DNA from 4 places in the Pseudomonas sp. IT-347P genome. Region 3 is predicted to be linked to each of the others. Evidence: predicted binding sites of a transcription regulator. Region 3 holds the regulator's gene; each other region holds the start of a gene.
What was found. Region 3 encodes sigma-54, which starts transcription at its own class of promoters, with help from an activator protein. Its sites were predicted from a motif close to ANTGGCATNNANNTTGCTNT; they were not measured.
Positions count from the first base shown of each region.

Region 1 (4,681 bases), on a different contig from region 3:
GTCGGGGTGTGGCCGGATTTCCAGAAGCTTGAATTCATCGCGCACCTCAGCTGAAAAGTGTCTCGAAAAGGAGTCATGCACAGCAGGTGGGGCGCCGCCACGGCCGCACCACCGGCCCCGGGCTGTGGGGCCAAAACGCAAAAACGCCGCTACCTGATTCGCCGAGGGGCGAACGGGGTGAGCGACGTCTTTGTCGTGGGTGGGGCAACCGCCGTTGGTTACCTGTGCGTTTTACATAGCGAGATTTGTGCCAACAGCCGGAAAATCAAAAGCCCCTCACCCTAACCCTCTCCCGGAGGGAGAGGGGACTGATTGGGGGATGCTCGCGAAGTACGCCGACCTGTGATTTCTGCTGTGAATCCATAATCGACTCGGTCTTTTATGTCGATGTTTGACGCCAGACACCTCGATCGGTCCCCTCTCCCTCCGGGAGAGGGCTAGGGTGAGGGGCTTTTAAAGCCGTCAGTACTTTCAGCCCAGCAACTCACTCATGGCAATAATCTGCTCCGCCACCTGAATCAGCTTCTGCTGCCGGCTCATCGCCTGGCGCCGCATCAAGGTGTAAGCCTCTTCCTCATTGCAATCCTTCATCTTCATCAACAACCCCTTGGCCAGCTCAATACGCTTGCGTTCGGCCAATTGCTGATCCCGCGCCTGAAGCTGCGCGCGCAAGGCCTGATCGCTTTCGAAACGGGCCATCGCCACATCGAGAATCGGCTGCAGACGCTGGGCGTGAATGCCTTCGACGATGTAGGCACTGACCCCGGACTTGATCGCCTGACGCATCACACCGGGGTCGTGTTCGTCGGTGAACATCACGATCGGCCGTGGCTGGTCGCGGCTGACCAGCACCACTTGCTCCATGACATCGCGGCTGGGTGACTCGGTATCGATCAGGATCACGTCCGGGCGCACCGTTTCGACGCGTGCGGGCAGGTCGATGGTCAGGCCGGACTCGTCGATCACTTCGAATCCCGCTTCGGTCAGTGCGGCCTTCAGGCGACCGACTTTTTTCGCCGTGTCGTTGATCAACAGAATGCGCAACATGTTCGTGGGCTCCTGTCAGCGGCGGGCGAGAAGGGGCGCGTCGTCGTTCAACGCGTGCAGCTTGAAACTGCGCGCATAACCAGCCGGGTCGCTGCCGTCCCAGACCTTGCCGTCGAGCAACTGGCTGCTGCGCATGTCGGTGCCCCACGCGGCGACGCCGACCGCGGTGGCGGCGGCGCGGTAGATATCCAGCCGTTGAACCTGACGGGCGACGGCGAGGTAATCCGGGTCCTCACGCAGCAAGCCCCAGCGGCGGAACTGGGTCATGAACCACATGCCATCCGACAGATACGGCAGATTCACCTCGCCGTTACCGTGAAAGCGCAGCGCGTGCGGATCCTGCCAGCGATTGCCGAGGCCATCGGCATAGTCACCGAGAAAGCGCGGTTCAATGCACGACACCGGCGCGTCCAGATAGTCCGGGGCGCTGAGCAACTGTGCGGTGCTGCGGCGATTTTCCGGGCTCTCTTCGATAAAGCGGCTGGCTTCGAGAATCGCCATTACCAGCGCCCGCGCGGTGTTGGGGTATTGCTCGACAAATTCACGGGTGCAGCCCAGGACTTTTTCCGGATGATCGGGCCAGATGGTCTGGCTGGTGGCGAGGGTGAAGCCAAGATCCTGCTGCACCGCGCTGGCCGCCCACGGTTCGCCGACGCAAAAGCCATCAATGCGCCCGGCTTGCAGGTGCGCGACCATTTGCGGCGGCGGTACCACCACGCTGTCGACATCCTGCAATGGATGAATGCCCTGACTCGCCAGCCAGTAATACAGCCACATGGCGTGAGTGCCGGTGGGGAAGGTCTGGGCGAAGGTGAGTTTTGCGCGGCTTTGGTGCACATGCCGGTCCAGCGCTTCAGGACTGCTCACACCGAGGCTTTGCAGACCGTGGGAGAGGTTGAGGCTCTGGCCGTTCTGGTTCAGGCCCATCAACACGGCCATTTCGGTTGGGGCGACCCCGCCGATGCCCAGATGCACGGCGTAGATCAGGCCATACAAGCTGTGCGCAGCATCCAGTTCGCCGCTGACCAGTTTGTCGCGCAAATTGGCCCAGGATGTCTGGCGCTTGAGGTTCAGGGTCAATCCGTAAGGCTGGGCGAAGCCCTGTGTGGCCGCAACGACGACAGAGGCGCAATCGCTCAGGGCCATGAAGCCGAGGTTGATCGCACTTTTTTCCGGGGCATCGCTGCCATTGACCCAGGCCAGTGGCCCTACCGAAGGTTCATTCATCCAACGTACCTCGAAAAAAAGCGCCGCCACGGACTTTGCCCAGGCAAACCCCGAAGACGACGCCATTGTCCTTGCCCGCCTGCCGTCATTGACCGACGCACTGATAGCCAGGAGGGTGCAAGGCATATGCCAGAGACAGCGATTTGCGCGTGCGCCTCGCGCGGCAGGTCGATGCCCGGCTATAATCGCCGCCTCTTTTCGCCGCCCGAGTCATCGCCGCCCATGTACACCCTGGCCCGTCAGCTGTTGTTCAAACTTTCCCCGGAAACCTCCCACGACCTGTCGCTGGATCTGATCGGCGCGGGTGGGCGTTTGGGCTTAAACGGCTTGCTGTGCAAGGCGCCGGCGAAGAAGCCGGTGACCGTCATGGGCCTTGAGTTTCCGAACCCGGTAGGTCTGGCGGCCGGTCTGGACAAGAACGGCGCGGCCATCGACGGTTTCGCGCAACTGGGTTTCGGGTTTGTCGAAATCGGCACCGTGACCCCGCGTCCGCAGCCGGGCAACCCGAAACCACGAATCTTCCGTCTGCCGGAAGCCGAGGCGATCATCAATCGCATGGGGTTCAACAACCTCGGCGTTGATAATCTTCTGGCGCGGGTGGCAGCGGCCAAGTACACCGGCGTGTTGGGCATCAACATCGGCAAAAACTTCGATACGCCGGTTGAGCGTGCGGTCGACGATTACCTGATTTGCCTGGACAAGGTTTACGCCCACGCCAGTTACGTGACGGTCAACGTCAGCTCGCCGAACACCCCGGGCCTGCGCAGTCTGCAGTTTGGTGATTCGCTGAAGCAATTGCTCGCCGATCTGGCCACGCGCCGCGCCGAACTGGCCTTGCGTCACGGCAAACATGTGCCGCTGGCGATCAAGATCGCGCCGGACATGACCGATGAAGAAACCGCCCAGGTTGCCCAGGCACTGATCGAAACCGGCATGGACGCGGTGATCGCGACCAACACCACCCTCAGCCGTGTCGGCGTCGAAGGCATGGAGCATGGCGACGAGGCGGGCGGTTTGTCCGGCGCGCCGGTGCGTGAGAAGAGCACGAATACCGTGAAGGTGCTGGCCGCTGAGTTGGCGGGGCGGTTGCCGATCATCGCGGCTGGCGGGATTACCGAAGGCAAGCACGCAGCCGAGAAGATACTGGCCGGTGCGAGCCTGGTGCAGATCTATTCTGGCTTTATCTATAAAGGCCCGGCGCTGATTCGTGAGTCGGTAGACGCGATCGCTGCGCTGCGCTGATCCATAGACACCACTGTTCCCTTGTAGGCCTTCGCCTGCTTGCGATGGCGGTCTGTCAGTCGCTGATGAAGTGACCGAAATAAAGCTATCGCGAGCAGGCTCACTCCTACAGGTTTTGTGTATGGCACAAATAATGTAGCAGGCATAAAAAAGGGCTCCTCGAAGGAGCCCCTGGGCCGGAGCCCGCCGTCCGGGAAGGACGTGCGTGGTTAAGTCGATACAAATTCAGATTGTCGTGTCGGAATAAATGCCCTGTGTCAGCCGACGGCGTGAAGTTCGTTGAGTCTGTGGATTCCCGCAGTGCCGGTCATACCGTCCCAGTTGTCGCCGCGTCCTTCTCGCCAGCCGTTAATCCAGGCTTGACGTACCGACGGTAGAGTAAATGGGCAAAGCTCACGGGATTTGCCACCAACGCCATATTGATATCCGCGCAAAAATGCTCTTTCCAACGGATCACGCTTAAGTCTTCTCATAGGGTGTTTCCCTCACTTGTTGACTGTTTTGTGTCGCGTTGACCTCAACTGAGGTCTGGCAGAACAAACCTGCCATGGTGCGGCTCGCTGCCGGCGTGGCGAGCCAAGGTGTTGACGCCGTTGCGACGTCAACCTGTGTTCAGTTCTAACCAATGAGTCACACCGAGGGAATGATCGTTTTGTCATAAGGACGTAACGAATTTAGTGCTACAGCCATAAGTAACGACGGGTTTCATGCACGTTTTTTCAGCAAACCCCGGTATGATCGGCCCCGCGCTGGACGACCGGGTTAATTCTTTAGTGAGAATGACCCACGTTTGCGCTTGGGTATAAAGCGACGAAGGGTCGTTTCAAGACTTTTTGTTTCTTCAACTTTTTTATCTGTCCCGGCATCTAAGCTCTTTTAACCCGAGCAGCGGGGATGGAACGGCACACCTTCGTGCCACGCGGGCGCTCTTTTAGAAAAGCGCCTGATTGAAAACCGGATCGGCAATGCGTTGCCGGTTCACTAGCCAAAGGCTCTGGAAATACCATGTCCGACCGTTTCGAACTCTTCCTCACTTGCCCTAAAGGCCTTGAAGGCCTGCTCATCGAGGAAGCCGTCGGGCTTGGCCTTGAAGAAGCGCGCGAGCACACCTCCGCCGTGCGGGGCATGGCGACCATGGAAACCGCCTATCGCCTGTGCCTCTGGT
Region 1 is NZ_CATKPQ010000022.1:827,152-831,832, reverse strand. Features, by position in the region: gene ACM6IV_RS12555 (nitrate/nitrite transporter) at 1-38, opposite strand, end outside; gene ACM6IV_RS12550 (ANTAR domain-containing response regulator) at 472-1,047, opposite strand; gene ACM6IV_RS12545 (CmpA/NrtA family ABC transporter substrate-binding protein) at 1,063-2,274, opposite strand; gene ACM6IV_RS12540 (quinone-dependent dihydroorotate dehydrogenase) at 2,497-3,516, shown strand; gene rmf (ribosome modulation factor) at 3,774-3,989, opposite strand; gene rlmKL (bifunctional 23S rRNA (guanine(2069)-N(7))-methyltransferase RlmK/23S rRNA (guanine(2445)-N(2))-methyltransferase RlmL) at 4,522-4,681, shown strand, end outside.
Region 1: the regulator sigma-54 is predicted to act here: its motif matches at 2,389-2,408, upstream of ACM6IV_RS12545 (CmpA/NrtA family ABC transporter substrate-binding protein).

Region 2 (4,681 bases), on a different contig from region 3:
AGCGGGATGAATTCGGTCAGCCAGGCGTGCAGGCCTTCCTCGAGAATTTCGTTGATGCCGGTGTAGCGCAGGCGTGCATCCATTTCCGCTGCCAAGCGTTGCGCGGGTCGACCGTTAGCGCCGGGCAGTTGCGCAAGAATCTGGTCGATTTCTTCGGTACAGGCCCTTAGCGAGCGCGGTACGTCGGCACGCAAGAGCAGCAATTCGGCGACATGCCTGGCGCCAGGAGCGTCGCGGTAAATTTCGGTGTAGGCCTCGAACGAAGACAAGGCGCGCAGCAAGGCACTCCACTGGTAATAGGCGTGGGCCGTGCCGTCACTGACCGCTTCGGCCTGATCGCCAGCCATTTCATAGCGGGCATCGAGCAATCGCAGGGTGTTGTCCGCACGCTCGATAAACGTCCCGAGGCGAATGAAGCGAAACGCATCGTTACGCATGATCGTGCCGTACGACGCGCCACGGAACAGGTGCGAACGTTCCTTGATCCATTCGCAGAAACGGCTCATGCCGTAGCGGCTGAGGCCCTGTTCGGCGATCCCGCGAATCTCCAGCCACGTCGCGTTGATGTTCTCCCACATGTCCGCGGTGATGCGTCCACGCACTGCATGGGCACTGGCCCGGGCGGCGCCGAGGCAGCTGTAAATGCTCGCCGGATTGGCCGCATCAAGGGCGAAAAAGTGCAACAGGCGTTCTGCATGCAGCGCACCGTGGCGCTCCAGATAATCATCGAGGGTGCCGGTGATCAGCAGCGGCATGGCCAATTCGTGCAAGCCATCGCCGCGACCGTCCTGCGGCATCAGCGACAGCGAATAACTGATGTCGAGCATCCGCGCGAGGTTTTCCGCCCGCTCCAGGTAACGCGACATCCAATACAGATCCGAGGCAGTTCTACTTAACATGGCAAGCTTCCTTCAATCCTCGACCACCCAGGTGTCCTTGGTTCCGCCGCCCTGGGAGGAATTCACCACCAGGGAGCCTTCGCGCAACGCAACGCGGGTCAAACCGCCGGGTACTACGCGGGTTTCGCGACCGGACAAGACAAACGGGCGCAAGTCGATATGGCGCGGCGCAATGCCGTTTTCGACAAAGGTCGGACAGGTCGACAGCGACAGCGTCGGTTGCGCGATGTATGCGTGGGGTTTGGCCTTGATGCGCTCGCGGAAGGCATCGATTTCCGCCGTCGTCGACGCCGGCCCCACGAGCATTCCGTAACCGCCGGAGCCTTGGGTTTCCTTGACCACCAGATCCGGGAGATTGGCCAGCACATGGGAAAGTTCAGACGGGTTGCGGCATTGCCAGGTCGGTACGTTTTTCAGGATCGGCTCTTCGTCGAGGTAGAAGCGGATCATGTCGGTGACAAACGGATACACCGATTTATCGTCTGCCACGCCCGTGCCGATGGCGTTGGCCAGCACCACATTGCCGGAGCGATAGGACGACAGCAGCCCCGGCACACCGAGCATCGAATCGGGGTTGAACGCCAGCGGATCGAGGAACGCGTCGTCGAGGCGGCGGTAGATCACGTCTACCGCTTTCGGGCCGTCGGTGGTGCGCATGAAGACCTTGTCGTCACGCACGAACAGGTCCGCGCCCTCGACCAGTTCCACGCCCATTTCCCGCGCCAGGAACGCATGTTCGAAGAAGGCACTGTTGAAGCGTCCGGGCGTCAGCACTACCACGCTCGGGTTATCAATCGGACTGGAGCTTTTCAGGGTGTCGAGCAACAGGTTCGGGTAGTGGTCGATTGGCGCAATGCGCTGGGCGGCGAACAGCTCCGGGAACAGGCGCATCATCATCTTGCGGTCTTCGAGCATGTAGCTGACGCCACTCGGCGTACGCAGGTTGTCTTCGAGCACGTAATAGGTGCCGTCGCCGTCGCGCACCAGATCGACGCCGGAGATGTGCGAATAGATATCGCGGTGCAGATCCAGACCTTGCATCGCCAACTGATATTGCTCGTTGGCCAGCACCTGCTCGGCGGGAATGATCCCGGCCTTGATGATGCGCTGCTCGTGATAGAGGTCGGCGAGGAACATGTTCAACGCCTTGACCCGCTGGATGCAGCCGCGCTCGACGATCCGCCATTCACTGGCGGGAATGCTGCGCGGGATGGTGTCGAAAGGAATCAGGCGCTCGGTGCCCTGCTCGTCCCCATAGAGCGTGAAAGTAATGCCGGCGCGATGGAACAGCAGATCGGCCTCGCGTCGCCGCTGGGCCAGCAGCTCGTCTGGCGTGTCGGCCAGCCATCGGGCGAACTCCCGATAATGCGGGCGAACCTGGCCGCCGGCATCGTACATCTCATCAAAATAGGTGCGGATCATGCCGTACTCCTTGTCACCCGGACATACAGGCCTTCGCAAGGCCCGTGCCATCGGCATAAACGCTTTGATTTCAACCAGTTGGATATTCACGCCGCAGGCACCGCACCATTCCTGTGCGGCAAATGCGCCAACCGGATTGCCCCCGCTTCATTGCGACGCACGGCGTCGCCTATCACCAGCATAGCCAGAGTTGATTTCACTGCCCGGCGCGGCCTGCGGATAATCCGCGCATTCGCTGCAAAACTTCACCGGCCGCAAGGCCTTGAAGTCACCGGCTCAACTGATCTGGACTGCCATCGCAGCCCGCCCCGCTGTAACCCTGACCGGTTTCCTCTCCTTATCGGTCTTCCCTTTTAGCCACCCTCTCCGGTGGCTTTTTTTTGCCTCGGTTTCTTGTTTCAGGGTTTTGCCACGGCGTTTTGCTGACGCCGGAAATGACAACGGCCAACCCGAAGGTCAGCCGCTGTTCAACAAATGAAACCAGAGGTCAGTTCAAACGGTGACGATTGCGCACCTCCTGCTTCACGCCCCAGCCCTCGATAATGCCGCCCAAGGGCTCGACCACTGCCGAAAAGCCCTGCTCGAAGTCGCCGATATCGTCATAGGTCGCGTACATCACTTTGCTTAATTCCAGCGCCCACGCACCGTCATCACGCACGCTGACCTGGGCATTGATGGATTCACCGCGAAATTTGCCTGCCGCCCTGCGCGCCCGCTCCTCGTCCGGGAAAATGGCGTAGAACTCGATGGGATGGAATCGGGAAAAATCGAAACCGCCTTCTTTCATGCGGCGCAGAACATTGCTGCTGATGTCTTCTTGATAGGCTGTGCTCATGAATCGTCCCCCTCGCATAGATGGATAGACTTTCCGTATTCCCGCCCCGGGCCTGTGGCCAAAGTACGACGGCAACGTGGTTGCACGCGGGAACAAGCATGTAGCTGACAAGACCAGACCTTAGCGATCCATTCGCTGATCTCGCTTGCAGAGTAGCCCCAAGATAGAGCTGCTGCCAAGGCCTGGTTTACGAGATGACAGGAAGTATTCAGACGGGTGTGATGCTGCGGATTTCGATGCCGTTCTGTGTCTTGAGATTTTTCACCCCGGCATCGGCGGTGCGCCCTTCAAGATCGTTCAGATCCAACTTTGCGGCGACCGGAAGAAGCCGCTCCTTGATCAACCGTGCGGCTTCATCATCGGACGGGCATTCCTCACGTTCGAAGATCTCATCAACGATTTCACCATGATCATCCACGAAAGTGACTTTCCACTTTTGCATCGGTGCCTCCTCGATCAAACCCGCAAATGGGCTTACACCTATCTCGACTGTGTACGCCGAAAGTTGGTTCAAAAGGATTACAACGGGCAAAGATGAAAAAAACGACATCGACCGTGTGGGCAAAAAAAATGTGGGAGCGGGCTTGCTCGCGAATGCGATTTGTCATCCAACAAATTTGTTGGCTGACAGTCCGCTTTCGCGAGCAAGCCCGCTCCCACAGGGGTTTCGCAGTGTTCTTTTAGTCGTTGCCTGGCTTGTTGATCGCTTGCAGTACGTATTGCGGCAAGGCAAACGCGCCGAGGTGAATTTCCGGGTTGTAGTAGCGGGTGACGATGCCGCTGCCGATGAAGCGCTGTTGCAGGGTTTTACGGCTGAGCTTGCGGTAGGCCGGGTTGGTCGAGCCCCAGGCGAAAGTCATCGAACCACCGATGTAGGTCGGGACGGCAGCCTGGTAGAAGTGCCAGTCCGGGAACAGGCTGTTCAGACGCCCGGCGGTGGTTTTCACTTCGTCGATCTGCATGAACGGCGTGCCGTTCTGGGTCACGAGGATGCCGCCCTCGTTCAGGCAGCGGTGGCAGGCCTGGTAGAAGTTCTCCGAGAACAACACCTCGCCCGGGCCGATCGGGTCGGTGGAGTCGGAGATGATCACGTCGAATTTTTCCGTGGTGGTGGCGACGAAACGCATGCCGTCGTCGATCACCAGGTTCAGACGCGGATCGTCGTAGGCGCCGCTGGAGTGGTTCGGCAGGAATTCCTTGCACATGTCGACCACGGTGCCGTCGATCTCGACCATGGTGATGTGCTCGACACCGGCGTGCTTGGTCACTTCGCGCAGCATACCGCCGTCACCGCCGCCGATGATCAGCACGCGCTTGGCGCTGCCGTGGGCGAGGATCGGCACGTGGGTGAGCATTTCGTGGTAGATGAATTCGTCGGCTTCGGTGGTCTGGATCACGCCGTCCAGCGCCATCACCCGGCCCATGCGCGGGTTCTGGAAGATCACCAGGTGCTGGTGTTCGGTGCGCACTTCGTGCAGCAGTTTTTCCATGCGAAAACGCTGGCCATAGCCTTCGTAGAGGGTTT
Region 2 is NZ_CATKPQ010000005.1:62,342-67,022, reverse strand. Features, by position in the region: gene ACM6IV_RS03050 (alpha-E domain-containing protein) at 1-899, opposite strand, end outside; gene ACM6IV_RS03045 (circularly permuted type 2 ATP-grasp protein) at 912-2,321, opposite strand; gene ACM6IV_RS03040 (ribonuclease E inhibitor RraB) at 2,809-3,156, opposite strand; gene ACM6IV_RS03035 (hypothetical protein) at 3,365-3,598, opposite strand; gene speE (polyamine aminopropyltransferase) at 3,837-4,681, opposite strand, start outside.
Region 2: the regulator sigma-54 is predicted to act here: its motif matches at 2,354-2,373, upstream of ACM6IV_RS03045 (circularly permuted type 2 ATP-grasp protein).

Region 3 (4,681 bases):
GCACATCGAAAACCAGATCGGCATCAACCGGCATGCCACGCTTGAAACCGAATGACTCGACCAGAAACGCGGTGCCCGGCTCCGGCTGATTCAGCAGGCGCAGCTTGATGGAATCGCGCAACTGGTACAGGTTCAGATTGGTGGTGTTGATCTTCAGGTCAGCGAGATCGGCGATCGGGCCGAGCAGGGCGGTTTCATCCTGAATCGCCTCGGCCAGCGAGCGATTGGCATTGCTCAGCGGATGACGACGACGGGTCTCGGAAAACCGTTTGAGCAGGGTTTCCTCGTCAGCGTCCAGATACAGCACATCGCACTGGATATGCTTGCTTCTGGCGTCTTCAAGCAATTCGGGGAAGCGTGACAGATGGCTTGGCAAGTTGCGCGCATCGATCGACACGGCCACCAGCGGTTGCGCCAGTTCAGTGTGAATCAGGGCGCGCTCGGCCAGCTCCGGCAGCAATCCCGCCGGCAAGTTGTCGATGCAGTAGTAACCGTTGTCCTCAAGGACGTTCAGGGCGGTACTTTTGCCCGAGCCCGAACGGCCACTGACGATGATCAAACGCATGATTAATGCCCGTTCTGCTCGTCCAGTACGACCTGGTACAAGGCTTCGCTGCTCGGGGCGCTGCGCAGTTTATCGCGTACTTCCTTGCGATCGAGCATGCTGGCGATCTGACGCAACAATTCCAGGTGCGCATCGGTTGCGGCTTCCGGGACCAGCAAAACAAACAGCAGGTCCACCGGCGCGCCGTCGATGGCGTCGAAATCGATAGGGGCTTCAAGGTGCAACAGCGCGCTGATGGGCGACTGGCAACCCTTGAGGCGGCAGTGAGGAATGGCGATGCCGTTGCCAAAACCGGTGGAACCGAGTTTTTCACGGGCAATCAACGCCTCGAAGACATCTTGCATCGCCAGATCCGGCACTTCGCGATGGATCAGGTTGGCAATCTGTTCGAGGGCTTTTTTCTTGCTGCCGCCCGGCGCGTTCACTTGGGAACGGCCGGGGGTCAGGATGGTTTCAAGTCGGATCATGGATTAGGGATGTTAACGACCGGTTGCGCCCTGAAGGAGGCTCTGGGTCTTTTCCTTATGCTTTTTGAGTTGGCGATCCAGCTTGTCGGTCAGTGAGTCGATCGCAGCATACATATCAGTATCTTCTGCGTTGGCGACCACTTCGCTGCCGGGTATATGCAAGGTGGCTTCGATTTTCTGCTTCAGCTTTTCGACGCACATCGTGACTTGCACGTTGGTGATCTTGTCGAAATGTCGCTCCAGTCGTTGGAGTTTTTCCTCGATGTAGGAACGCAGAGGTTGGGTCACTTCCAGTTGGTGTCCACTGATGTTGACTTGCATACAGCTTCTCCTTCGTTGCCAGTGCATAAAGCGGCAGGCCGAAAAGCCTGCCACTGGAACGCTGTAACGTGGCTTACATCAACCGCTTGCGTTCGCTCGAAGGCGCGATCCCGAGGGATTCGCGGTACTTGGCGACGGTGCGGCGAGCCACCTGAATGCCTTGTGCCTCCAGTAAACCAGCGATCTTGCTGTCACTCAACGGCTTTTTCTGATTTTCCGCGGCAACCAGTTTTTTGATGATCGCGCGGATCGCTGTGGACGAGCATTCGCCGCCCTCGGAGGTGCTGACGTGGCTGGAGAAAAAGTATTTCAACTCATAAATACCGCGCGGGGTATGCATGAATTTCTGCGTGGTCACCCGGGAAATCGTCGATTCGTGCATACCGACCGCTTCGGCGATGTCGTGCAGGACCAACGGCTTCATGGCTTCGTCGCCGTACTCCAGAAAACCGCGCTGATGCTCGACGATCTGGGTGGCTACTTTCATCAGGGTTTCGTTACGGCTCTGCAGGCTCTTGATGAACCAGCGGGCTTCCTGCAATTGATTGCGCATGAAGGTGTTGTCGGCGCTGGTGTCGGCGCGGCGGACGAAACCCGCGTACTGGGCGTTGACGCGCAGGCGTGGCACCGACTCCTGATTGAGTTCGACCAGCCAGCGCTCGTTGTCCTTGCGCACGATGACGTCGGGGACAACGTATTCGGCTTCAGTCGATTCGATTTGCGAACCCGGGCGCGGATTGAGGCTCTGCACCAGTTCGATGACCTGACGCAGCTCGTCTTCCTTGAGCTTCATGCGTCGCATCAACTGGCTGTAATCGCGGCTGCCGAGCAGATCGATGTAATCGCTGACCAGACGTTTCGCTTCAGCCAGCCATGGCGTCTTGGCGGGTAACTGACGCAATTGCAGCAGCAGGCATTCACTAAGGTTGCGCGCGCCGATACCAGCCGGTTCGAATTGCTGGATGCGATGTAGAACGGCTTCGATTTCGTCGAGTTCAATGTCCAGTTCCGGATCGAACGCCTCGAGGATTTCCTCGAGGGTCTCGTCCAGGTAGCCCTGATTATTGATGCAATCGATCAGGGTGACGGCGATCAGGCGATCGGTGTCGGACATCGGTGCGAGATTCAGTTGCCACAGCAGGTGGCTCTGCAGGCTCTCGCCGGCGGAGGTGCGGGTGGTGAAGTCCCACTCGTCATCATCGCTGCTGGGCAGGCTACTGGCGCTGGTCTGGTAAACGTCTTCCCAGGCCGTGTCGACTGGAAGCTCGTTGGGGATGCGTTCGTTCCATTCACCGTCCTCGAGGTTATCTACCGTCGGCGCGGTTTCCTGATAGGAAGGTTCCTGGATCTCGGTGTTGGGCTTCTGTTCGGCGTTGTCGGCCATGGGGTCGGAATTGTCGAAGTCGTCGCCTTCTTCCTGGCGTTCGAGCATCGGATTGGATTCCAGAGCCTCCTGGATTTCCTGTTGCAGATCCAGGGTCGACAATTGGAGCAGGCGGATGGCCTGTTGCAGCTGCGGTGTCATCGTCAGCTGCTGGCCCATTCTCAAGACTAGCGATGGTTTCATGGCAGGGGCTTAACACCTTATTCGCCGGCGCTATGCGCCATCCACTACAGGGCGCCGAAGCGCCAAACTTAAGCAAATTATATGCCTGAAACTGAAGTGTTTGCCTAGAGCGCCGTAACAATTAAAGCGGATTAAATCCTGCTTGAATCGATACAGCGCCCGGGCGGCGCACCGGGCACTGTTGCGCTTACAGGCGGAACTCGTGGCCCAGATACACTTCCTTGACCAGATCGTTGGCCAGGATGGTTTCTGCGTCGCCTTCAGCGATCAGTTGACCATCGTTGACGATGTAAGCGGTTTCGCAGATATCCAGCGTCTCACGGACGTTGTGGTCGGTGATCAATACACCGATGCCTTTGGCCTTGAGGTGGTGGATGATCTGCTTGATGTCGCCAACCGAGATCGGGTCGACACCGGCGAATGGTTCGTCGAGCAGGATGAATTTCGGTGCGGTCGCCAGAGCGCGGGCGATTTCCACCCGGCGGCGTTCACCACCGGACAGGCTCATGCCGAGGTTGTCGCGGATGTGGCTGATGTGGAATTCCTGCAGCAGGCTTTCCAGCTCCTTGCGGCGGCCGGCCTTGTCGAGCTCCTGACGGGTCTCGAGGATGGCCATGATGTTGTCGGCCACCGACAGTTTGCGGAAGATCGACGCTTCTTGCGGCAGATAACCGATCCCGGCCTTGGCACGACCGTGCATTGGCTGGTGGCTGACGTCCAGATCGTCGATCAGCACGCGGCCCTGATCGGCCTGTACCAGCCCGACGATCATGTAGAAGCAGGTCGTCTTGCCGGCGCCGTTCGGGCCAAGCAGGCCGACAATCTGGCCGCTGTCGATCGACAGGCTGACGTCACGCACGACCTGGCGGCTTTTATAGGCCTTGGCCAGGTGCTGAGCTTTCAGAGTTGCCATTACTGGGTTTTCTCGTCGGTTTTCTTCTTCGGCTGGATCACCATGTCGATGCGCGGACGCGCCTCGGTGACCTTGCTGCCGGTAGCGCGACCGGCGCTGGCCAGTTTCTTCACGGTGTCGTAGACGATTTTTTCGCCCTGAGTGACGTTGCCGTCTTTGTCGACGACCTTGGCCTTATCGATCAGCACGACGCGGTTTTGCTGGGCGTGATATTGAATCGTCACGCCGTAGCCTTGAACCGGTTTGGTGTCACCCTGGGTTTGCAACTGCTCGAAGTAAGCCAGATTGCCCACGGAGGTCACCACGTCGATATCGCCATTCGGCGCGCGAGTCATGGTGACGGTGTTGCCTTTAACGATCATCGAGCCCTGGGTGATGATCACATCACCTTTATAGGTCGCGATGCCGTTCTTGTCGTCCAGTTGGGCGTCGTCGGCCTGAATGCGGATAGGTTGCTGCTGATCGTTCGGCAGAGCCCAGGCGCTCACGCTTCCCAGTGCTGCGCCCAGACTGAGCAAAATAGGGAGGGTTTTAACGAGCCTCATACTGTCCTCTTACGTTCGATTGCAGGTGTATCCTGCTGTCCTTCAGGTACGCTTTCATTCCGACGCCAGTCGATACGCCACCAGCGCCCTCGATTCTAACGGGTTGCGCAGTCTGCGCATATTCTTGCTGCGGGAACACGGTCATGCGCGTGCTGGTGATCAGGGTGCCGCGCTGTTTTTCATCGGTGCGCTGCACGCGGACCGAATCGATCAGTTCCACTTCGGTACCGCCCGAATTCACTTCGCCGCGCTCGCTGGTCACGTGCCATGGGAAGTCGGTGCCGCGATACATGTTCAAATCAG
Region 3 is NZ_CATKPQ010000044.1:54,249-58,929, forward strand. Features, by position in the region: gene rapZ (RNase adapter RapZ) at 1-565, opposite strand, end outside; gene ptsN (PTS IIA-like nitrogen regulatory protein PtsN) at 568-1,032, opposite strand; gene hpf (ribosome hibernation-promoting factor, HPF/YfiA family) at 1,045-1,353, opposite strand; gene ACM6IV_RS16525 (RNA polymerase factor sigma-54) at 1,427-2,920, opposite strand; gene lptB (LPS export ABC transporter ATP-binding protein) at 3,108-3,833, opposite strand; gene lptA (lipopolysaccharide transport periplasmic protein LptA) at 3,833-4,378, opposite strand; gene lptC (LPS export ABC transporter periplasmic protein LptC) at 4,365-4,681, opposite strand, start outside.

Region 4 (4,681 bases), on a different contig from region 3:
CTGATAGCGACAACCGGAGTGTTCGGCTTGACGCGACCACGAGCGATACGGCCAACACCGATAACACCCAGGAAGCTGTTGTAGTCCAGAGCGGAAATCTGCATCTGGAACGGACCGTCACGGTCAACGGCCGGAGGCGGAACGTGGTCGACGACCGCTTGGTACAGCGGAGTCATGTCTTCCGCCATGGCGGTGTGGTCCAGACCGGCAATGCCGTTCAGGGCCGAAGCGTAAACAACCTGGAAGTCCAGTTGTTCTTCGGTCGCACCGAGGTTGTCGAACAGGTCGAAGATCTGGTCCAGAACCCAGTCCGGACGCGCGCCTGGACGGTCAACCTTGTTGATCACCACGATTGGACGCAGGCCGGCTTCGAAAGCCTTCTTGGTCACGAAACGGGTTTGCGGCATAGGGCCGTCTTGAGCGTCAACCAGCAGCAGAACGGAGTCGACCATCGACATTACGCGTTCAACTTCGCCGCCGAAGTCGGCGTGGCCCGGGGTGTCCACGATGTTGATGTGGTAGCCGTTCCAGTTGATGGCGGTGTTTTTCGCCAGAATGGTAATACCGCGCTCTTTTTCCTGGTCGTTGGAGTCCATCACGCGCTCGTCGTTGAGCTCGTTGCGCTCCAGGGTGCCGGATTGACGCAGGAGTTTGTCTACCAGGGTGGTTTTACCATGGTCAACGTGGGCAATGATGGCGATGTTGCGTAGATTTTCGATCACTTGTGTATCTCGATCAGAGGATTCGGTTTGCTGACAAGTCTTGGCAGCGATTAACAGTAGTGTCCGGCATGGCCGTTACAGCTTGACGGCGGTGTCGGGGGGCCGGTGACGCAGGCCACAGGCAAACAGCCCCGGGCACTTAGCTCGGTCGATAAACGCGCACATTGGCATGCCCCTCACTGAGCAAATGGTGAGCATGCAGGCGACTCATCACGCCTTTGTCGCAATACAGCAGGTACTGGCGAGTCGGATCCAGCTCCTTGAAACGAGCGTTCACTGCGTAGAACGGCATCGTCTGTACTTCTACGCCAGCGAGTTCCAGCGGCTCATCCTCGGCGGCATCCGGGTGACGGATGTCGATCACGATCTGACCGGCCAGTGCTTCGCTGACTTCTTCAATCTGTACGTCCTGGCCCAATTCGTCGATCACCCGATCGATCGGCACCAGTTTGGCGTTTTCGAGCGCACGCTCGAGGACCGCCATGTCGAATTCTTTCTCTTCGTGCTCAACGCGACCGCGTTTGGCGGCAGTCTTCGGGTTGACCGAAATGACCCCGCAGTATTCCGGCATGTGCCGGGCAAAATCGGCGGTGCCGATCTCGTTGGCCGTGTCGATGATGTCCTGCTTGTGCGCCACGATCAGCGGACGCAGGACCAGTTTGTCGGTCACGCAGTCGATCACCGACAGGTTCGGCAGGGTCTGGCTCGACACCTGGGAGATCGCTTCGCCAGTGACCAGCGCTTCGATGTGCAGGCGGTCGGCGATGTTGGAAGCCGCGCGCAACATCATACGCTTCAATACGACGCCCATATGACTGTTATCGACTTTGCCGAGAATTTCGCCCAGGACTTCTTCGAACGGAACACTGACAAATAGCACGCGTTGCGAGCTGCCGTACTTCTTCCAGATGAAATGCGCGACTTCCATCACGCCCAATTCGTGGGCACGACCGCCCAGATTGAAGAAGCAGAAGTGCGTCATCAGGCCGCGACGAATGATCTGGTAGGCCGCAACGGTCGAGTCAAAGCCGCCGGACATCAATACCAGCGTCTGCTCCAACGCACCGAGCGGATAACCGCCGATGCCGTTGTGCTGGCTGTGGATGACGAACAACCGTTTGTCGCGAACTTCGATACGGACTTCGATTTCCGGCGCTTTCAGGTCGATCCCGGCGGCACCACACTCGCGGCGCAGCTTGCTGCCGACGTATTTTTCGACGTCCATCGAGCTGAACGTGTGCTTGCCCGCGCGCTTGCAGCGCACCGAGAAAATCTTCCCCGCCAGTGCGTCACCGTAATGCTGTTTGCACTTTTCGGTGATGTCGTCGAAGTCACCCAGCGGGTACTCGTCGATCTGCAAAAAGTGCGCGATGCCCGGCATGCAAGTCAGACGCTCGCCCATCTCCTTCAAGGCTTTGGGGTCGGTAACGCGGGTCTCCAGCTCGAGATTGTCCCACACGCCGTTCACCACCACGGCCGGGTCCAGGTCGCGGAGCACGGTGCGGATGTTCTTGGCCAACTGGCGGATGAATTTCGTCCGGACAGGTCGGCTTTTGATGGTGATCTCGGGGAAGACTTTTACGATTAGTTTCATGAAAACAGCGCGCGAACGGCCAGCCGAAAAAGGGGGGCGCGGATTATAGCGGAAATTGCTCAAGGTTTAACCAGTTAATGTGCAGAAGGTTTTGCATGCACCAAAACGGGTCATTTTGAATTCAAGACGCTACATTAGAGGGCGAGATTTTCCTCATTCAGGCGCTTTGCACCTTTATAAGCGTGAATTTGGGGCAAAAAACCCATGCTGGGGCACTGGCATGCAATTTGCTCCCTTGTGAGGCAGGTTGCCTTGGCAGAGTATCTGCGCCGGCATCACCCAACTTTAAGGGCATCCACTACTAGCCCTAAGCCACCCGGAGGACAGTATGTCGAAGACGGTTCAACTCATCAAAGATCATGACGTCAAGTGGATTGATCTGCGCTTCACGGACACCAAAGGCACTCAGCACCACGTGACCATGCCGGCTCGCGATGCTTTGGACGAAGACTTCTTCGAAGTCGGCAAAATGTTCGACGGCTCCTCCATCGCTGGCTGGAAAGGCATCGAAGCCTCCGACATGATCCTGATGCCGGTTGACGAAACCGCCGTTCTCGACCCGTTCACCGAAGACGCTACCCTGATTCTGGTGTGCGACATTATCGAACCTTCGAGCATGCAAGGCTACGACCGCGACCCACGTGCGATCGCCAAGCGCGCCGAAGAACACCTGAAAGCCACCGGTATCGGTGACACTGTGTTCGCCGGTCCAGAGCCTGAGTTCTTCATCTTTGACTCGGTGAAATTCAAGTCGGACATCTCCGGCTCGATGTTCAAGATCTACTCCGAGCAAGGTTCGTGGATGTCCGACCAGGACGTCGAAGGCGGCAACAAAGGTCACCGTCCAGGCGTCAAGGGTGGTTACTTCCCGGTTCCGCCGTTCGACCACGACCACGAAATCCGTACCTCCATGTGCAACGCACTGGAAGAAATGGGTCTGACCGTCGAAGTTCACCACCACGAAGTGGCAACTGCCGGCCAGAACGAAATCGGCGTCAAGTTCAACACCCTGGTGAAGAAAGCCGACGAAACCCAAACCCTGAAGTACGTTGTCCACAACGTTGCTGACGCGTACGGCCGCACCGCAACCTTCATGCCGAAGCCACTGTACGGCGACAACGGTTCGGGCATGCACGTGCACATGTCGATCTGGAAAGACGGCAAGAACACCTTCGCTGGTGAAGGCTATGCCGGCCTGTCCGATACCGCTCTGTACTTCATCGGCGGCATCATCAAACACGGTAAGGCCCTGAACGGCTTCACCAACCCGGCGACCAACTCCTACAAGCGTCTGGTGCCAGGCTTCGAAGCTCCAGTGATGCTGGCCTACTCGGCTCGCAACCGTTCCGCTTCGATCCGTATTCCTTACGTGTCGAGCCCGAAAGCCCGCCGTATCGAAGCGCGCTTCCCGGATCCGGCTGCCAACCCGTACCTGGCTTTCGCAGCACTGCTGATGGCCGGTCTGGACGGTATCCAGAACAAGATCCACCCAGGCGATGCTGCCGACAAGAACCTGTACGACCTGCCGCCTGAAGAGGCGAAAGAGATTCCGCAAGTTTGCGGCAGCCTGAAAGAAGCTCTGGAAGAGCTGGACAAGGGCCGCGCGTTCCTGACCAAGGGCGGCGTATTCTCCGACGACTTCATCGACGCTTACATCGCGCTGAAATCCGAAGAAGAAATCAAGGTTCGCACCTTCGTACACCCACTGGAATATGAGCTGTACTACAGCTGCTGATCCGGTAGCGCCGCGCGACGTGGCGTGACAAAAAGAGGCCTCCTTCGGGAGGCCTTTTTTATTGCCCGGATTTTATGGCGCGACGCCTTTCCCCTGTGGGAGCGGGCTTGCTCGCGAAAGCGGTGGGTCATTGATGGTGATGGCGACTGATACAACGCCTTCGCGAGCAAGCCCGCTCCCACAAGGGGATTTGTGGCGTGAGAATGATCTCTGGATGTGTACAGGGTTGGGCCAACCGCCGCGTCTGGCCTATGCTGCACCCCATCGCTTTCAATCCCGGTCGATTTCATGGGTCGTACCTTTCTTTACATTCTTCTGGTGATCGCCCTGCCCGTCGCGGCGCAGATCTACAAGTACACCGATGCCAACGGCAACACGGTGTACAGCGATCACTCGCCGGACGGCGTGCAGGCGCAGCCGGTGGAGTTGCCGCCGCTCAACCGGGTTGAGCCGCAAGCGCCGAGCGCGCCACCTGCATCTGACGCCGACAAACGTGAGCCTGCGCGCAACGCTTACGACATTCTCGAACTCGCCGGCCTGCCCAGCGAAGAAGCCCTGCGCGCCAACAACGGCACGTTCACCGTCCAAGTGCTGATCAAACCGCGCCTGCAAGCGCCGCATCAATTAAGG
Region 4 is NZ_CATKPQ010000055.1:215,154-219,834, reverse strand. Features, by position in the region: gene typA (translational GTPase TypA) at 1-722, opposite strand, end outside; gene thiI (tRNA uracil 4-sulfurtransferase ThiI) at 862-2,316, opposite strand; gene glnA (type I glutamate--ammonia ligase) at 2,645-4,051, shown strand; gene ACM6IV_RS20645 (DUF4124 domain-containing protein) at 4,340-4,681, shown strand, end outside.
Region 4: the regulator sigma-54 is predicted to act here: its motif matches at 2,531-2,550, upstream of glnA (type I glutamate--ammonia ligase).